Regions from separate parts of the Streptococcus sp. V940 genome, predicted to be linked through region 3. Evidence: predicted binding sites of a transcription regulator. Region 3 holds the regulator's gene; each other region holds the start of a gene.
What was found. The regulator CtsR, encoded in region 3, represses protease genes until heat stress. The targets are predictions, from matches to a motif close to TTGGTCAAAAAAGGTCAAANA.

Region 1 (5,389 bases), on a different contig from region 3:
GTAAAAGCTCATTCCCCATTTACGATATCTATAAAATTATGGTTTTACGACTTCTGCCGCATCTACTTTACCATTATTCATGGTCATCATGAAGGCTGTTTTCACAGTGTTATGATCTGCATCAAAGCTTGTTTGACCTGTAACACCTTCGAAGTTTTGTGTTTTAGCAAGATTGTTCTTGATATCAACTGAAGTTTTTGCACCTTTTGCTGCATTAGCTACAAGGTAAACTGAGTCATAAGCAAGAGCTGCAAATGTTGAAGGATCTTCGTTATATTTTGCACGATAAGCTTCAAGGAAGGCTTTTGCTTTATCTGAAACATCAACAGTAGTTGAGAATCCTGAGATGAAGTAGATATTTGATGCGCGTTCAGCAGTTGCTTGTTGAACAAATTCTGCACCGTTAAATCCGTCACCACCGATGATTGGCTTATCAATTCCCATACCACGAGCTTGGTTTACAATCTTACCAGCTTCTGTGTAGTAACCTGGCAATACGATTGCATCAAAGTCTTTATCTTTGATTTTTGTCAAAGCTGCTTGGAAGTCTGTATCACCTGATACAAATGTTTCATCTGCTACGATTTCACCTGTGAATGAATCACGGAAAGATTTTGCAATACCTTTAGCGTAGTCACTTGAGTTATCTGTATACAAGACCACTTTCTTAGCGTTCAATTTGTTTGAAACGTAGTTTGAGATGATTTTTCCTTGGAAACTATCTTGGAATGTTCCGATGAAGAGGAAATCTTGACCTTTTGTCAAACCATCTTGAGTAGCACTTGGAGAAATCAATGGAACTCCAGCTTGTGTAGCATTTGCTACTGCTGCTGCAGTTGCACCTGAAGTCGCAGGCCCTACGATAGCTGCTACCTTAGATTGAGTCACAAGGTTTGTTGAAACAGAAGCAGCTTCAGCAGTTTCAGATTTGTTGTCTTTGTCGACTACTTCGATTTGTTTTCCATCGATACCACCTGCTGCGTTGATTTCATCAACTGCAAGTTGAGCACCCTTTTGCTCAGAAGTACCGTAAGATGCTACAGCACCAGTTTCTTCGAAGTTGAAACCAATTTTTACAACTTTTTCATCGATTGGGTTACCAGTTGTGTTTGAAGCTCCTGACTTCACTTCCCCACAAGCTGCTAAAAGAGCTGTACTTGCAAGAGCTACAAGTGACAATGCAAATTTTTTCTTCATGTTTATCTCCTTTTAATGTTCAATTTAAATTACATGTTAAGAATATACCGAATTATCAGAAAATTGTCAACAAGTTTCTCTCACTTTTTAAATGATAACGTTTTCGCTAGTTTTATATAGGTTCCCAACGAAAGGAGTTTCCAATTCTTGGATATGACAAACTCTCACTTTCTTGATAAATTTCTCTTTTCCTAAACGATTTACCAGTTCTTCTACTTCCTCTGTTGGGACATAAAGTTGTAGGTAACGATGTTTTTTTGAGTGGTAACAAATATCACCATAATTTGCGAGTTTTTTAGCATCGCGATTATAGTATAAATAGATAATCAGACCAGACCGATTCTCTTTTTGAAACATAATTCAACTTCCTTCTTACAATCTTCCTTCTATTATATCAAAAAAAACAAGCTCAGTCGAGCTTGCTTTAGTAGTTTAATTCAAAGAATTATTAGCCATAATTTCGTCAATAAAACCGTAGTCAAGAGTTTCTTGAGCGCTCATCCAGTAATCACGTTCAGCATCTTTATGGATTTGCTCAACAGATTTGCCAGAATTATCTGCTAGGATTTGCTCCAAAGTCTTACGAGTTTTAAGTAAGTGTTCAGCAGCGATGGCCATATCAGTCTGCTGAGTACCACCACCTGTACCACCCATTGGTTGGTGAATCATGTATTCTGCATTTGGAAGCATGAAACGTTTACCCTTTGCTCCACTTGATGCAATGACAGTCCCCATTGAGGCTGCCATTCCCATAACGATAGTTTGGACATCTGCCTTGATAAAGTTCATAGTATCAACGATTGCCAAACCAGCTGATACAGAACCTCCAGGAGTGTTTACATAAAGGTAAATATCTTTTGTACTATCTTGGGCATCCAAGAAAAGTAATTGGGCGATAACTGAGTTTGCCATATTGTCTTCGACTGGTCCAGTCAACATGATAATGCGGTCCTTAAGAAGACGTGAGTAAATGTCATACGAGCGTTCTCCACGACTTGTTTGTTCAATAACTACAGGAATCATTCATTTCTCCTTTTGATTTCTAATTTCTTTGTTAATAGGATTATTATATATCCTTGGTCAAAAAAGGTCAAATTTTTGCTCTATCCTAATAACAGATACAAAAATTCAACCTCCTTTCAAAACTAAGACTAGGCTATAGTCTCAATATCACTTTAGAATCTTATTTTGTTCCGAACAAGCGGTCTCCAGCGTCTCCAAGACCTGGAACGATGTAACCATGTTCGTTCAAGCGTTCATCCAAAGCTGCTGTAAAGATTTCTACATCAGGGTGTGCTGCTTGAAGTGCCTTCACACCTTCTGGAGCTGATACAAGGCAGACAAACTTGATGTTTGAAGCTCCACGTTTTTTGAGGGAGTCAACAGCCAAAATCGCTGATCCACCTGTTGCAAGCATAGGATCAACTACAAAAATTTGACGTTGGTCAATATCTTCAGGTAATTTTACCAAGTATTCTACTGGTTGAAGGGTTTCTTCGTCACGGTACATACCAATGTGACCAACTTTTGCTGCTGGAACCAAACTCAATAGTCCATCAACCATACCAATACCTGCACGCAAGATTGGGACAATCGCCAATTTTTTACCAGCCAACTGTTTTTGAACTGTTTTTGTGATAGGTGTTTCGATTTCTACATCTTCAAGTGGAAGATCACGAAGCACTTCATATCCCATCAACATTGCAATCTCGTCTACTAGTTCGCGAAAAGCTTTTGTAGAAGTGTCAGTGCGACGCAAGATTGATAATTTGTGTTGAATCAGTGGATGATTAATAACTTCAAGTTTTCCCATTTTCAGAATTCCTTCTTTCAATTTATTCTTCTTATTATATCAAAAAATGGTTTAAAAAGCTTTCTAAACCATTTATTTTTTTTATAATTTCTAGATTAGGTGAGCCTCTTGGAGAGCTGCCTGCACTGTTTCAAGTGGTAGGTGAGTTAATTCTGTTCCCTTTTCTTGATAAAGGTGTTGGGCATAGTCATCCATACGGTATTGGTTGATATAAACAACACGCTCACAACCTACCTGAAGCAGTTGTTTTGTACAGTTGAGGCATGGAAAATGAGTGACATAGGCTGTGAAACCTTTTGGAACGCCACGCTCTGACCCTTGTAAGATAGCATTCACTTCTGCATGAAGGGTGCGGACACAGTGGCCTTCAATCACCAGACAGTCATGATCTATACAATGCTCTGTTCCTGATACAGAACCATTATAGCCTGTTGAAATAACCTTGTTATCCTTGACTAAAACAGCCCCTACCTTGGCACGTTTACAGGTTGAGCGATTGGCAATCAATAGGGCTTGAGCAGCAAAATACTCATCCCAAGCTAGTCTTTTTTCTGTCATAGCATTTCTCCTCATGTTTTATTTTTTGAAAAATGGCAGGCGTAGATCTGCGATTTTTTCAGCAGGAACCTTCATTCCATCCTTGATCCATTTAAGCAAGACCGATACTATGGCCGAACTCCAAAAAGAATGTAGGTAAGAGCTAACACCTTTTGATTTTCCATAGTATTTTTCTAGAAATTCTTGCATGGCTTGCACAAAGATTTTTTCTAAGTGATAGTCTAGGGCAAGCTGAATAACCTTAGCTTCTTTCTTGGCTTCTCTAAAGAGGTGAACCCATACAAGATAAAGATCTGTTTTAACATCGTAATGACTCAACTGCTCCATGATGTTATGGACGCTACGTTTAAAGACACTTTCTAAAATCTCTTCTTTGGATTCATAATTTCGATAAAAAGCTGCACGAGAAACGCCAGCACGCTTGACCAACTCAGAAATGCTAATCTTAGCCAACTCCTTTTTCTCCAAGAGTTGCAAAAGAGCTGTTTCAATCGCTTCTCTGGTTAGCAAATTAGATTCTTGATTTGATTTTCTAAGGTTTTCAAGCGATTTTTCAGATATTTTACGTTCAGACATAACAATTTCTTTCTACTTGTGACAACAGAGAGGTACTACTTTTGTTTCAAGGGCTTTCATGATATAATTGTAAAAAAAGACAGAACCTTTGTCAATGTATAAGTGATAAAGATGGAGAATTTCTATGACTTGGAAGATTGTAGCTGACTCTGGTTGTGATTATCGCCAGCTGGAAAACCTTGCTTTTGATACTGAATTTGTCAGTGTTCCCTTAAAGATTCAGGTAGCGGATCAAGTCTTTGTCGATGATGCCAATCTGGATATCGATAAGATGATGGAAACTATGTATGCGACTTCTGAAGCTTCAAAATCAGCCTGCCCTAGTCCTGATGATTACTTACGAGCATTCGAAGGTGCCAAACATATTCTTGTAGTGACTATCACTGGAACTCTCTCTGGTAGCCACAATAGTGCTCAATTAGCTAAGAATATTTATCTCGAAGAACACCCTGATACTCAGATTCATGTCATCGATAGCTTATCAGCTGGTGGGGAAGTTGACCTAATCGTCGAAAAGATCAATGATTTGATCAAACAAGGACTTTCTTTTGAAGAAGTCGTTGAAGTGATTACTACTTACCAAGAAAAAACGAAGTTGTTGTTCGTTCTTGCTAAAGTGGATAACCTGGTTAAAAACGGTCGATTGAGTAAGCTTATCGGTACAGTTGTCGGGCTCCTCAATATTCGTATGGTTGGTGAAGCAAGCGAAACTGGAACCTTAGAACTCCTCCAAAAAGCTCGTGGTGCTAAAAAGTCCCTTCAGGCTGCCTATGAAGAGTTAATCAAAGCTGGCTATGCTGGTGGGCGTATCGTCATGGCTCACCGCAGCAATGAAAAATTCTGCCAACAGCTCTCAGAGCTCTTACGAGAAAAATACCCACAAGCTGACATTAAAATCATCCCAACTTCTGGACTCTGCAGTTTCTATGCGGAAGAAGGCGGGCTCCTCATGGGATACGAAATCAACTAATAAATCTGACAAGAGATGTCTAATCATCTCTTGTTTTTTTATGGTACAATACTCTTATGAAACATTTTGATACTATTGTCATCGGAGGAGGCCCTGCTGGTATGATGGCTACGATTTCCAGTAGCTTTTACGGGCAGAAAACCCTTCTCATTGAAAAAAATCGGAAACTTGGAAAAAAATTAGCTGGAACTGGCGGTGGTCGTTGCAATGTGACCAACAACGGAACTCTAGACGATCTACTCGCTGGCATCCCTGGAAATGGGCGATTTCTATAC
Region 2 (5,389 bases), on a different contig from region 3:
GTCTATTATAGCACTTTTTGGGAAATTTGGTAAAGATAGTTTAAATTTGATGTTGTTTTTTCCAAGCTTCAATCGCCCATTTGTGACTTCCACGTTTTAAGTTAGCAATAGCTTCATCGATTGGGAACCAAGCTAAGTGATTGAAGTCCTCGAGAGGTTTTTGGATTTCTTGATAAGAAGTAGCTTCGTAGAGATAGGCTGGATTGTAGTAGTAGGTATCACGATGTCTAGAATAAAAATATTCATCAGCTTGCCCATAGTAGGTGCCGATTTCAGCTGTAAATCCTAATTCTTCAATCAATTCTCGTTTGAGAGCTTCAAGGTGATTTTCACCTTCTTCGATTTCACCTCCTGGTAAGAACCATGCACCATTTGGAGCTTGTACGAGGATAATCTTTTCATGATTTGCATCAGGTATGACTGCATAAACGCCATATCTATTTTTGTAGGTAACTCCCTCTTTTTTTTCTCCAAATGCTGGATTTGTCATAAAGTTCTCCTTCGTGAGTGCGCTTTCTTTCTATAATAGTAAAGAATGTTCTTACTGTCAAGTAAGAACATTCTTTTGTATGTGAGGAACTAGTCGTCTGACTCAACTGTTTCTATTTTATTTTTTGGCTTAATCAGGATTTTCCCCTTACTTGTCATGACTGCCTTGAGCTCTTTTTCGCTTGGATTTTCAAGGTAATAGTCCGTAATGGCATCTTCGATATAGTCCTGAATAGTTCGACGTAGTGGACGAGCTCCCATTTTTGGATCGTAGCCAAGGTCTACAAGTTTTTCTTTCACCTTATCTGTAACTTCGAGATGGATGTTGTTGCTTGAGAGTCGTTTATTTACATCATCCAGCATGAGGTCAACGATTTGAAGGAGATTTTCCTTGCTGAGAGCCTTGAATTCGATAATCCCATCGAAGCGGTTCATGAACTCAGGGCTAAAGAAGTTGCCTAATTCTCCAAGGACAGAGTTAGTACGACCTTCTCTAGCTGCACCAAATCCAACACTAGCTTCAGCTTTGCCTGTACCTGCATTTGAGGTCATGATAATAATGGCATCCTTAAAGCTAACGGTTCGCCCTTGACCGTCCGTTAAACGGCCGTCATCTAAGACCTGAAGGAACATGTGCATGACATCAGGATGGGCTTTTTCTACTTCGTCTAGTAGAATAAGTGAATAAGGATTGCGACGGACTTTTTCAGTCAGTTGTCCCGCTTCATCGTAGCCAACATAGCCTGGAGGGGCACCGACGAGTTTGGCAACGCTATGTTTTTCCATGTATTCGCTCATATCAAAACGAATCATGCTATCAGCAGAACCAAAAAGCTCAATAGCTAGTTGTTTAGAAAGTTCTGTTTTACCGACACCAGTAGGACCAACAAAGAGGAAACTACCGATTGGACGGTTTGGAGTTCCAAGGCCAACACGGTTACGGCGGATAGCCTTAGCAATCTTATCAACTGCATCATCTTGACCAATAACATGAGCCTTGAGATCATCTGCTAGGTTGATGAGTTGAGATTGCTCTTTTTCTTTCAAATCACCAACTGGAATATTAGTTTTTTGCTCAATAATATGTTCAATCGTCTTTTCACTGATAATTGGAGTATCCTGATCCGTTACTTTTGTCTTTTGCATTTCTTTATATTTAGCAATCTGGTCACGGAAGTAGGCAGCTTTCTCAAAATCTTCATCTCGAGTGGCTTGGGCCTTAAGATTTTCGGCTTCGATTAGGCGTTGATCAATAACCTTAGGATCAACAAAGTTTAGCGTTAGGTTCATTTTAGAACCAGCTTCATCCAGAAGGTCGATGGCTTTGTCTGGTAAGAAACGATCTTGGATGTAGCGGTTAGAAAGAGTAGCAGCGGCTTCAATAGCAGCGTCTGTATAATGAACGTGGTGATAATCCTCGTATTTCTTTTGAATACCTTTGAGGATAGTGATAGTTTCTTCCACTGATGGTTCATCAACCTTAACAGGTTGCATACGTCGTTCTAGGGCAGCATCTTTTTCAATGATGCGGTATTCATTGAGAGTAGTAGCACCAACAAGTTGAAGTTCGCCACGAGCAAGGGCAGGTTTGAGGATGTTTCCTGCATCCATATTACCGTCTCCAGCAGAACCAGCACCAACGATTTCATGAATTTCGTCGATAAAGAGGATAATATCCTCACGTTTTCGGATTTCCTCCATGAGTTTCTGCATGCGTTCTTCAAACTGGCCACGAATTCCTGTACCTTGGACAAGACTAACGACGTCTAAGCGAATGACTTCTTTTCCTTGAAGTTTATGGGGAACGTCACCATCAACAATTTTCTGAGCGAGACCCTCAACAACTGCTGTTTTACCAACACCAGGCTCACCGATAAGAACAGGATTGTTTTTGGTTCTACGGTTAAGAATTTCAATGACACGGATGATTTCTTCGTCACGACCGATAACAGGGTCTACATTTCCACGACGAGCAATCTCAGTTACATTGATACCGTACTCTTCCAAGAGTCCTTTTTCTTGACTAGGAGGAGGTGTTTGAGCAGGCCCTCGATTTTGGGAACCGTAACCACCATTACCACCATATCCACCACCTGACTGGGTTGGAGGAACATTGTTATTTGAAGAAGGTCTAAAGTTATTCAGATCGTTAAAGAAGTCTCCAAATGGATCAAAATCACGATTGTTTAAATCTGTAATCCCTTTAAATAGGCTATTGTTAGGATCCGTTTTGATAATTTTGTAGCAATTTTGACAAAGGTCGATTTGCTTTTGTTGTCCATTGATATTGGTATAAAGATGGATTGTTGAGTCATTGATTTTGCAGTTTTGACAGAGCATACCTCTACCTCGTTTCTTTCTCTGCTTTGACTAAAACGAAAAGGTCAAAAATAGTCAAAGTTCTTTAGTTTCATTATATCATGATTGAAGGGGAAAGCAAGTAAAAAGATTGAGTCCTAGAACTCATGATAAGAGAGTTTTGTAAATGAAATATAGGGATAAAAAGAAAAATCCTATTTGTCATGCAAAAAGGATTTTCATTGGTCAAAGCAGTAGACTTCTCCGGCATTTATTCAACAATTAGTATAAAAGTTCGTAGATTTCCATCGCAATGAGGTCGATGCTATCAAATGTATATGTTTCACGAGCTTCAACGTCACGAAGTGTAAAGAGTGGTCCGTTTTCTTCGTCGTGGTTAAAAGCAACCTCTGCGACAACAACTCCTTCGCGTTCAAAGTTACGTTTTAAGTTACCACCATCTTTAGTCATTGCTTCTAAGCGATTGATGATTCTAACCAAATGTGATTCCATTTTGATTCTCCTCCATTTCTTATCTTTACTATTTTACCATAAACAGACTCGACTTGACTAGAAAAAAACTAAGATTTCTCGCTATTTCTCTCGTCTTTGAAAATTTATTGAAAATATTAGGAGAAAATGTTGAATTTTTATGCAAAATATGTTATCCTTATACAAGTTTTAAGTTTAAATATTAAAAACAGAAAGTAGAGTATCCATGAATTTTTCTTTTTTACCGAAATATCTACCATATTTTAACTATGGTGCCGTTGTAACAATTATCATATCTATCTTGGTGGTCTTCTTGGGGACCATTCTAGGAGTGCTGTTGGCCTTTGCACAACGTTCAAAAATTAAACCACTTGCCTGGTTTGCTAATCTATATATCTGGGTCTTCCGTGGGACGCCGATGATGGTGCAGATTATGATTGCATTTGCCTTGATGCATATTAGTGCTCCGACTATTCAAATTGGGATCTTAGATGTTGATCTGACTCGTTTGATTCCAGGGATTTTGATTATCTCTATGAATAGTGGTGCCTATGTATCAGAAACGGTTCGTGCGGGGATTAATGCAGTGCCAAAGGGACAATTAGAAGCAGCTTATTCACTAGGTATTCGCCCTAAGAATGCCATGCGCTATGTCATTTTACCCCAGGCTATCAAAAATATCTTACCTTCTCTAGGAAATGAGTTTATCACTATTATCAAGGATAGCTCGCTCTTATCAGCTATCGGGGTTATGGAGTTGTGGAATGGAGCTACTACGGTGTCAACAACCACCTACTTACCTTTAACTCCACTTCTATTCGCAGCCTTTTACTACTTGATTATGACCTCTATCTTGACGCTGGCCTTGAAAGCTTTTGAAAATCGTATGGGACAAGGAGATAAGAAATAATGACTGAAACACTTATAAAAATTGAAAACCTTCATAAAAGTTTTGGAAAAAATGAAGTTTTAAAAGGGATTGATCTTGAAATCAAAAAAGGGGAAGTAGTGGTCATTATTGGACCATCTGGTAGCGGTAAGTCAACCCTCCTTCGCTCGATGAATCTCCTCGAAGAGGCTACAAAAGGAAAGGTTATCTTTGAAGGTGTTGACATTACGGATAAGAAAAACGACCTCTTTGCTATGCGTGAAAAGATGGGAATGGTTTTCCAACAATTCAATCTCTTCCCAAATATGACAGTCATGGAAAACATCACGCTTTCTCCTATTAAAACAAAAGGCGAAAGTAAGGAAGTTGCTGAGAAGAGAGCCCATGAGCTCTTGGCAAAGGTTGGTTTGCCAGATAAGGCAGATGCTTATCCACAAAGTCTGTCTGGTGGGCAGCAACAACGTATCGCTATCGCTCGTGGTCTTGCTATGGAGCCAGATGTCCTACTCTTTGATGAACCGACTTCTGCACTAGACCCAGAAATGGTAGGAGAAGTACTAGCAGTTATGCAAGAACTTGCTCAGTCAGGAATGACCATGGTTATCGTAACGCATGAAATGGGCTTTGCTCGTGAAGTAGCAGATCGTGTCATCTTTATGGCTGATGGTGTCGTTGTCGAAGACGGAACTCCAGAGCAAGTCTTTGAACAAACCCAAGAACAAAGAACCAAGGATTTCTTGAGTAAGGTTTTGTAAGAATACCATGAAAAGCTCCAAGTGGGCTTTTTCTTATAGTTTCAGACTATAGGGTATCTTAGGTAAGAAGTGTTAGAATGCCGAACGATTTTCTGTTATAATAGAGAATATTTGTTAGAAAAGAGAAAATACATGACACAGATGATTGATGGAAAGGCTTTGGCAGCTAAGCTACAAGGCCAGTTGGCTGAAAAAACAGCCAAATTAAAGGAAGAGACAGGTTTGGTTCCAGGATTGGTCGTTATTTTAGTTGGGGACAATCCTGCTAGCCAGGTTTACGTTCGTAACAAGGAACGTTCAGCTATCGCAGCGGGCTTCCAAAGTGAAGTTGTACGTGTTCCAGAGACTATTACTCAAGAGGAATTGTTGGAGTTGATTGCCAAATACAACCAAGATCCAGCATGGCATGGAATCTTAGTCCAGTTGCCATTACCAAAACACATCGATGAAGAAGCTGTTTTACTAG
Region 3 (5,389 bases):
TCCTGGTCAAAACGAATATCCTTAGCTCCAAAACCGACCGTCTTGTCATCACGAAGAGCTGTCGCACCAAGGTTTGACGTCATGATAATAATGGTATTTGAGAAATCAACCTTGCGACCCTTACTGTCTGTTAAGACACCATCATCCAAGACCTGCAAGAGAACATTAAAGATGTCTGGGTGGGCCTTTTCTACCTCGTCAAAGAGCAAGACTGAGTACGGTTTGTTACGAACCTTCTCGGTCAACTCTCCGCCCTCTTCGTAGCCTACATAACCTGGAGGTGCTCCATTGAGACGACTAGCTGCGAATTTCTCCATATATTCACTCATGTCAAAACGAATGAGGGCTGACTCGTCATCAAAGAGAACTTCTGCCAAGGCTTTGGCCAATTCTGTCTTACCAACACCTGTTGGTCCTAGGAACATAAAGGAACCAATTGGACGTTTGTTATTACGAATACCAGATTGATTTCGGCGAATGGCACGGCTGATACTAGACACTGCTTGTTCCTGACCGATAACACGTTTATGCAGTTCAGCCTCAAGATTGAGATACTTCTTGGCATCCGTTTGGGTCAATTTTTGAACAGGAATTCCTGATAAGCGACTCAAGGTTGTCAAAATATCAGACTCTTTTACTAGATCTTTATAGACTGGAACTTCCTGCTCTTTTGAAATGAGCTGGGCTGCTTGTTTCCATTTGCCATCCATCAAAGCCTTATCTGCAGGTGTTAAACCTGACTCATCTTTTTTAGCGTGCTTTGATTTATTTTGGACAGTTGCTGCCGCTTCATCCAAAAGATCAATCGCTGAGTCTGGCAAGTGACGACTAGTCAAATAGCGATGTGCCATTTTGACAGCTGTTTCGACTGCATCATCTGTAATTTGGACATGGTGGTGTTTCTCATAAGTTGCTTTCAAGCCCTGTAAGATAGCCATACTATCAGCCACACTTGGTTCCTCAATCATCACTTTTGCAAAGCGACGAGAAAGGGCTGCGTCTTTTTCGATGTGTTTTTGGTATTCTTCCTGAGTGGTTGCCCCAACAGTTCTCAGAGTTCCACGCGCTAGGGCAGGTTTCAGGATATTGGCCGTATCCAAGGTCGAATCAATACCACTTCCTGATCCCATAATGGTATGAAGCTCATCGATAAAGAGGATAACCTTACCGTCTTCCTCGATATCTTTGATGATATTGTTCATACGTTCTTCAAAGTCTCCACGGAAACGAGTTCCCGCAACCACATTCATCAAATCAAGCTCTAAAACTCGCATCTTAGCCATCTCATCAGGTACATTTCCGTTGGCAATTCGTTGCGCAAGGCCAAGTGCCAGAGCTGTTTTACCGACACCTGCATCTCCAACTAGAACTGGATTGTTTTTTGTTTTTCGACTCAAGATTTGAATCATACGAGAGATTTCTTGGTCACGCCCGATGACTGGCTCTAATTTTCCTGAACGGGCTTGTTCTGTAAGATCATGAGTGTAATCTTCCAAACCACCACTTGGAGTTTGAGGCATCCCCATCATATTTGCCATAGAATTTTGCTTATCTGCTGCTGATCTGTGTCGCTGACGCAGAGCCTTCAAATCTTCTTTTGTCCAACCAGCACGCGCTTCAAGACTACGACGAAGCCCTGCAATCTTGACTTGGTCCTTCTGGTCTTCATAGGAGAAACCTGCTTTTTCCAGAATGCGAGTTGCTAGGGCATTGCCATCATGTAAGATAGCGTAAAGAAGGTGCTCAGTCCCCAATGCTTTGGCATGAACAACTGAAGCAATATGTTCCGCTTCTAATAGTAAGACATTTAAGCGATATGAGAAGGGAAGTTCTTGGTAATCTTCCTTGTGGTTATAGTTTGCCTCTGTTAATTCTACAGCGACTTCCTCTAAACGATCAATCTCATAAGGGAATTCGTTGAGAGTGGCTCCAGCAACACTGTAGCTATGATTGGCCATGGCAATAAGTAGGTGCCATGACTCTAGGTAGTCTGCACCAAAGCGACTCGCTACCAGAAAGGCGCTATCGATACATTCTCTCAATGCTTTTGAATATTTCATGTAGTTTTATTTTCCTTTTCTATCAACTTCATGCAACAACTGACGAAGCATATTGGCACGAATACGATCAGCTTCCTCACCTAGAATTCGGTCTGTCCCCGTAGCTAATAATAGATTCATCTCTTGGCGGGTCAAGAGTTCTTGTTCGACTAAGAGTCTTAAGACATCTTCAAAGAATACTTGGTTAACCTCATCATCTACTGAATACAACAAATCACGAAGCATATCATGATGGTTCGAGAATTCAATTCGACCAATACGAATATAGCCCCCACCACCACGTTTGCTCTCAACTAGATAGCCTCTACTCTCTGTAAAACGAGTCTTAATCACATAGTTAATCTGACTAGGTACGACTTGAAAGGTATCCGCTAGCTGGCTTCGTTGCAATTCTACGATACCAGATTGTTCTAAAATCGCCTTGATATAGGCTTCAATATGGTCCGATGTATTTTTAAATTTCATAGCTTGCTACCTCCTTCTTCAACTTTGACCATCTTTGACTATACTATCATTTAAGACTCTATAAGTCAAATTTTAAGGGCTCAAAGCTTGAAAATACTGATTTTCTTAAAAATACGATGGTATTAAGACACCTTGGTTTTTTCTTTAAAGTTCCTTAAAAAGTCCACAAAAAAGAGCCCTAAAAAGGGCCTTGAAAGCAAAAAATCCCCAATCTAAACAAATAGTTCACAACTTTCTATCCGAGAAAAAATCTCTCCAGAAAGGATTTTCTCTATCAAAGATTCTAACTTCTTCTTCAGTCATATTGTGAGGATAATCACGAAAAAGGTTATAAATTTTTTTCTGGTCAAAGCTGAATAATATTTCTCCTCTAACATCTATCTTATCAATCCACCAAACTTTTGATGTCTCAGATTCTTTATAAAAATCACTGTAACCTTCTAGGTTGGACTCTAAAATAAGAACTTCATCCAGTGCATCGGATGAACTTGGTTTATCGCATTCCATTAAGTCGTTATTTAACATCATTCAGGCTCTTTCTATCATGTCTTAAAATAATGTGACCATACTTTTATTTTATGATATTTGTGGAAAAACTTCATCCCATATATCTACTATACTCTTCCCATCAAAAACTTTAGCTTCCATAGCTTCATCAATCGTATTAAACTGTTGACCTTCATAATCATAACCAACTACACATATACTCGATAAAAAACAAGCACCTCGACCATTAACATTAAATTTAAGATCTGTATCTAAATATTTTTTAATTTCATCTTTTTTCATCACATCACCATACGTCAATTATATCACTTTTTATCTATCAGAATTTCTATCCAAAGAAAAAAAAAGAGCTGGCAAAGTATAAACTTCACCAACTCCTTATCTGTCTAATGATTTAAGCCTAATTCCGCTAAGATCTGGCGTTTATAGGCAATTTTTTGAAATTCCTTGTCTTCAGCTTCAGACCAGTCGAGTTTGACTTCTGAAACAATCTGCCCAGGCCGATTTTTTAGGATGTAGATGCGATCGCTGAGATTAAGAGCCTCCTCGATACTATGCGTGATGATGAGTGTCGTCAACTCTAGCTGTTTGTGAATATCGAGATACCAAGCATGAAGTTCCATCTTAGTCATCTCATCCAAGGCACTAAAGGCCTCGTCTAGAAGAAAGAGCTTATGCCCGAAAAGATAGGTACGGAGTAGAGCAACACGCTGACGCATCCCACCACTGAGCTCATGAGGATACTTGTTCCTGACAGCCGTCAACTGAAAGGTAGCAAGAATTTCATCTGCTTTGGCAATGGCTTCTGCCTTGTCCACCTTTTGGATCAAGAGGGGCAAAATGATATTGCCAAGGACAGTCTTGTGTTCCAAAAGTAAATCCTTTTGTAGCATATAGCTCACGCGTCCCTTGGGGTTTTCCTCCCCATCAAGCACAATTCTACCTGACTGGACTTCTAAAATCCCTGCAATAAGGTTAAAGAGAGTGGTCTTGCCTACACCACTGGGGCCTAGGATAGAGACCACTTCACCTGAAGTCACCTGCAGGTTAATATCCTCTAAAATCTTTTCATTGTCGTAGGCATAGCTTACGTGTTCTAGTCTAATTTCTGTCATTATTTTACAAATTCGTTGGTAAATCCTTTATCAGTCAAGTCTTCCTTGAGGATACCATTTTCTTTATCCCATTTGTAGAAGGCATTCCAGCGATCAGCATCAAATTGTCCCCATTTTTCCTTGTCACTTGCATATTCTTTTGACAAGTATTTTTGAGATTCGATGACAAAATCACGTTTATCTTTAAGTTCAGGAGCATTCTTGATCAGAATATCAGCCGCTTCTTCTGGGTGATCCATAGCGTATTGGTAACCTTTTTTGATAGCTTGGATGACTTTACGAGCTTCTTCTTTGTTGTCTTTCAGATAGTCATTGTTTGCGATGATAACTGGTGAGTAGTAGTCAAACTCTTTGACGTAGTCTTTCAAATACATAAAGTTAGCATCAACACCTTGAGATTTGGCAAGGATACCATCCCAACCGTAGTAAATCCAGGCAGCGTCAAAAACGCCATTGGCAATCGGTGTGATCGAGTTTGAGTCATTGTTTGGTACTTTTTCAACCTTCTCAAAGTCTCCACCTTGAGATTCCACCAAGGTTTTCAACATCGCGAGCTCAGTTGGATCATTCCAAGTTCCGTATTTCTTACCAACCAAGTCTTTTGGACTGGTGACATTGTCAGACTTACGAGAGATAATTCCTGATGTATTGTGCTCAACGATAGCTGCAACGGCAGTAATTCCTGCCCCTTTTTCCAATTTCTTAGCCATGTAGTCTTGGAAATAGATTGCAAACGGTGCCTTGCCATTGATCACCAAGTCAGATGAGCTTTCTTCTGGTGGCAATTTCAAGTCAACATCCACTCCAGCTTCCTTGAAATATCCCTTTTCTTTGGCTACATAAAGTCCTGTATGGTTGGTATTTGGTGTCCAGTCTAGGATAAAATCAATTTTTTTGAGTTCTGCCTCTTTGTTGTCCTTAGAAGCTGTTCCTTGGCCACAAGCCACAAGCACGACAGCTAGAAGAGCTGTTACAACCGTTAAAAACACTTTCCATGTTTTCTTCATTTTTATTTCCTCTTTTCTTTTTCTAAAACGCCCTATTTTAAGTACGTCTCCATTTAATCACATATTTTTCACTGATATCGACCAGCTTCATACCTAGAAGGCTGATAAGTGATACCAGAATAATAATAGCAAACATGGTATCATACTGAAACAGTTTCTTTGACTGAATCATGTAGACACCTAGTCCTTCAAATCCTCCTAACCACTCAGATACCACTGTAGTGATAAAGGCATA

Region 1: the regulator CtsR is predicted to act here: its motif matches at 2,274-2,294, upstream of clpP (ATP-dependent Clp protease proteolytic subunit ClpP).
Region 2: the regulator CtsR is predicted to act here: its motif matches at 2,870-2,890, upstream of ACXYSM_RS05165 (ATP-dependent Clp protease ATP-binding subunit).

Annotation. Positions count from the first base shown of each region.
Region 1 is NZ_JBTHHZ010000001.1:390,879-396,267, reverse strand. Features, by position in the region: gene ACXYSM_RS02090 (ABC transporter substrate-binding protein) at 37-1,197, opposite strand; gene ACXYSM_RS02085 (YlbG family protein) at 1,285-1,554, opposite strand; gene clpP (ATP-dependent Clp protease proteolytic subunit ClpP) at 1,630-2,220, opposite strand; gene upp (uracil phosphoribosyltransferase) at 2,381-3,010, opposite strand; gene ACXYSM_RS02070 (deoxycytidylate deaminase) at 3,101-3,568, opposite strand; gene ACXYSM_RS02065 (TetR/AcrR family transcriptional regulator) at 3,587-4,144, opposite strand; gene ACXYSM_RS02060 (DegV family protein) at 4,269-5,114, shown strand; gene ACXYSM_RS02055 (BaiN/RdsA family NAD(P)/FAD-dependent oxidoreductase) at 5,171-5,389, shown strand, end outside.
Region 2 is NZ_JBTHHZ010000001.1:1,028,382-1,033,770, reverse strand. Features, by position in the region: gene ACXYSM_RS05170 (NUDIX hydrolase) at 41-490, opposite strand; gene ACXYSM_RS05165 (ATP-dependent Clp protease ATP-binding subunit) at 580-2,829, opposite strand; gene ACXYSM_RS05160 (DUF1797 family protein) at 3,070-3,300, opposite strand; gene ACXYSM_RS05155 (amino acid ABC transporter permease) at 3,506-4,189, shown strand; gene ACXYSM_RS05150 (amino acid ABC transporter ATP-binding protein) at 4,189-4,923, shown strand; gene ACXYSM_RS05145 (bifunctional methylenetetrahydrofolate dehydrogenase/methenyltetrahydrofolate cyclohydrolase) at 5,056-5,389, shown strand, end outside.
Region 3 is NZ_JBTHHZ010000004.1:51,944-57,332, forward strand. Features, by position in the region: gene ACXYSM_RS08550 (ATP-dependent Clp protease ATP-binding subunit) at 1-2,060, opposite strand, end outside; gene ACXYSM_RS08555 (CtsR family transcriptional regulator) at 2,067-2,525, opposite strand; gene ACXYSM_RS08560 (DUF7675 family protein) at 2,751-3,053, opposite strand; gene ACXYSM_RS08565 (hypothetical protein) at 3,102-3,314, opposite strand; gene ACXYSM_RS08570 (ABC transporter ATP-binding protein) at 3,419-4,147, opposite strand; gene ACXYSM_RS08575 (ABC transporter substrate-binding protein) at 4,147-5,154, opposite strand; gene ACXYSM_RS08580 (ABC transporter permease) at 5,192-5,389, opposite strand, start outside.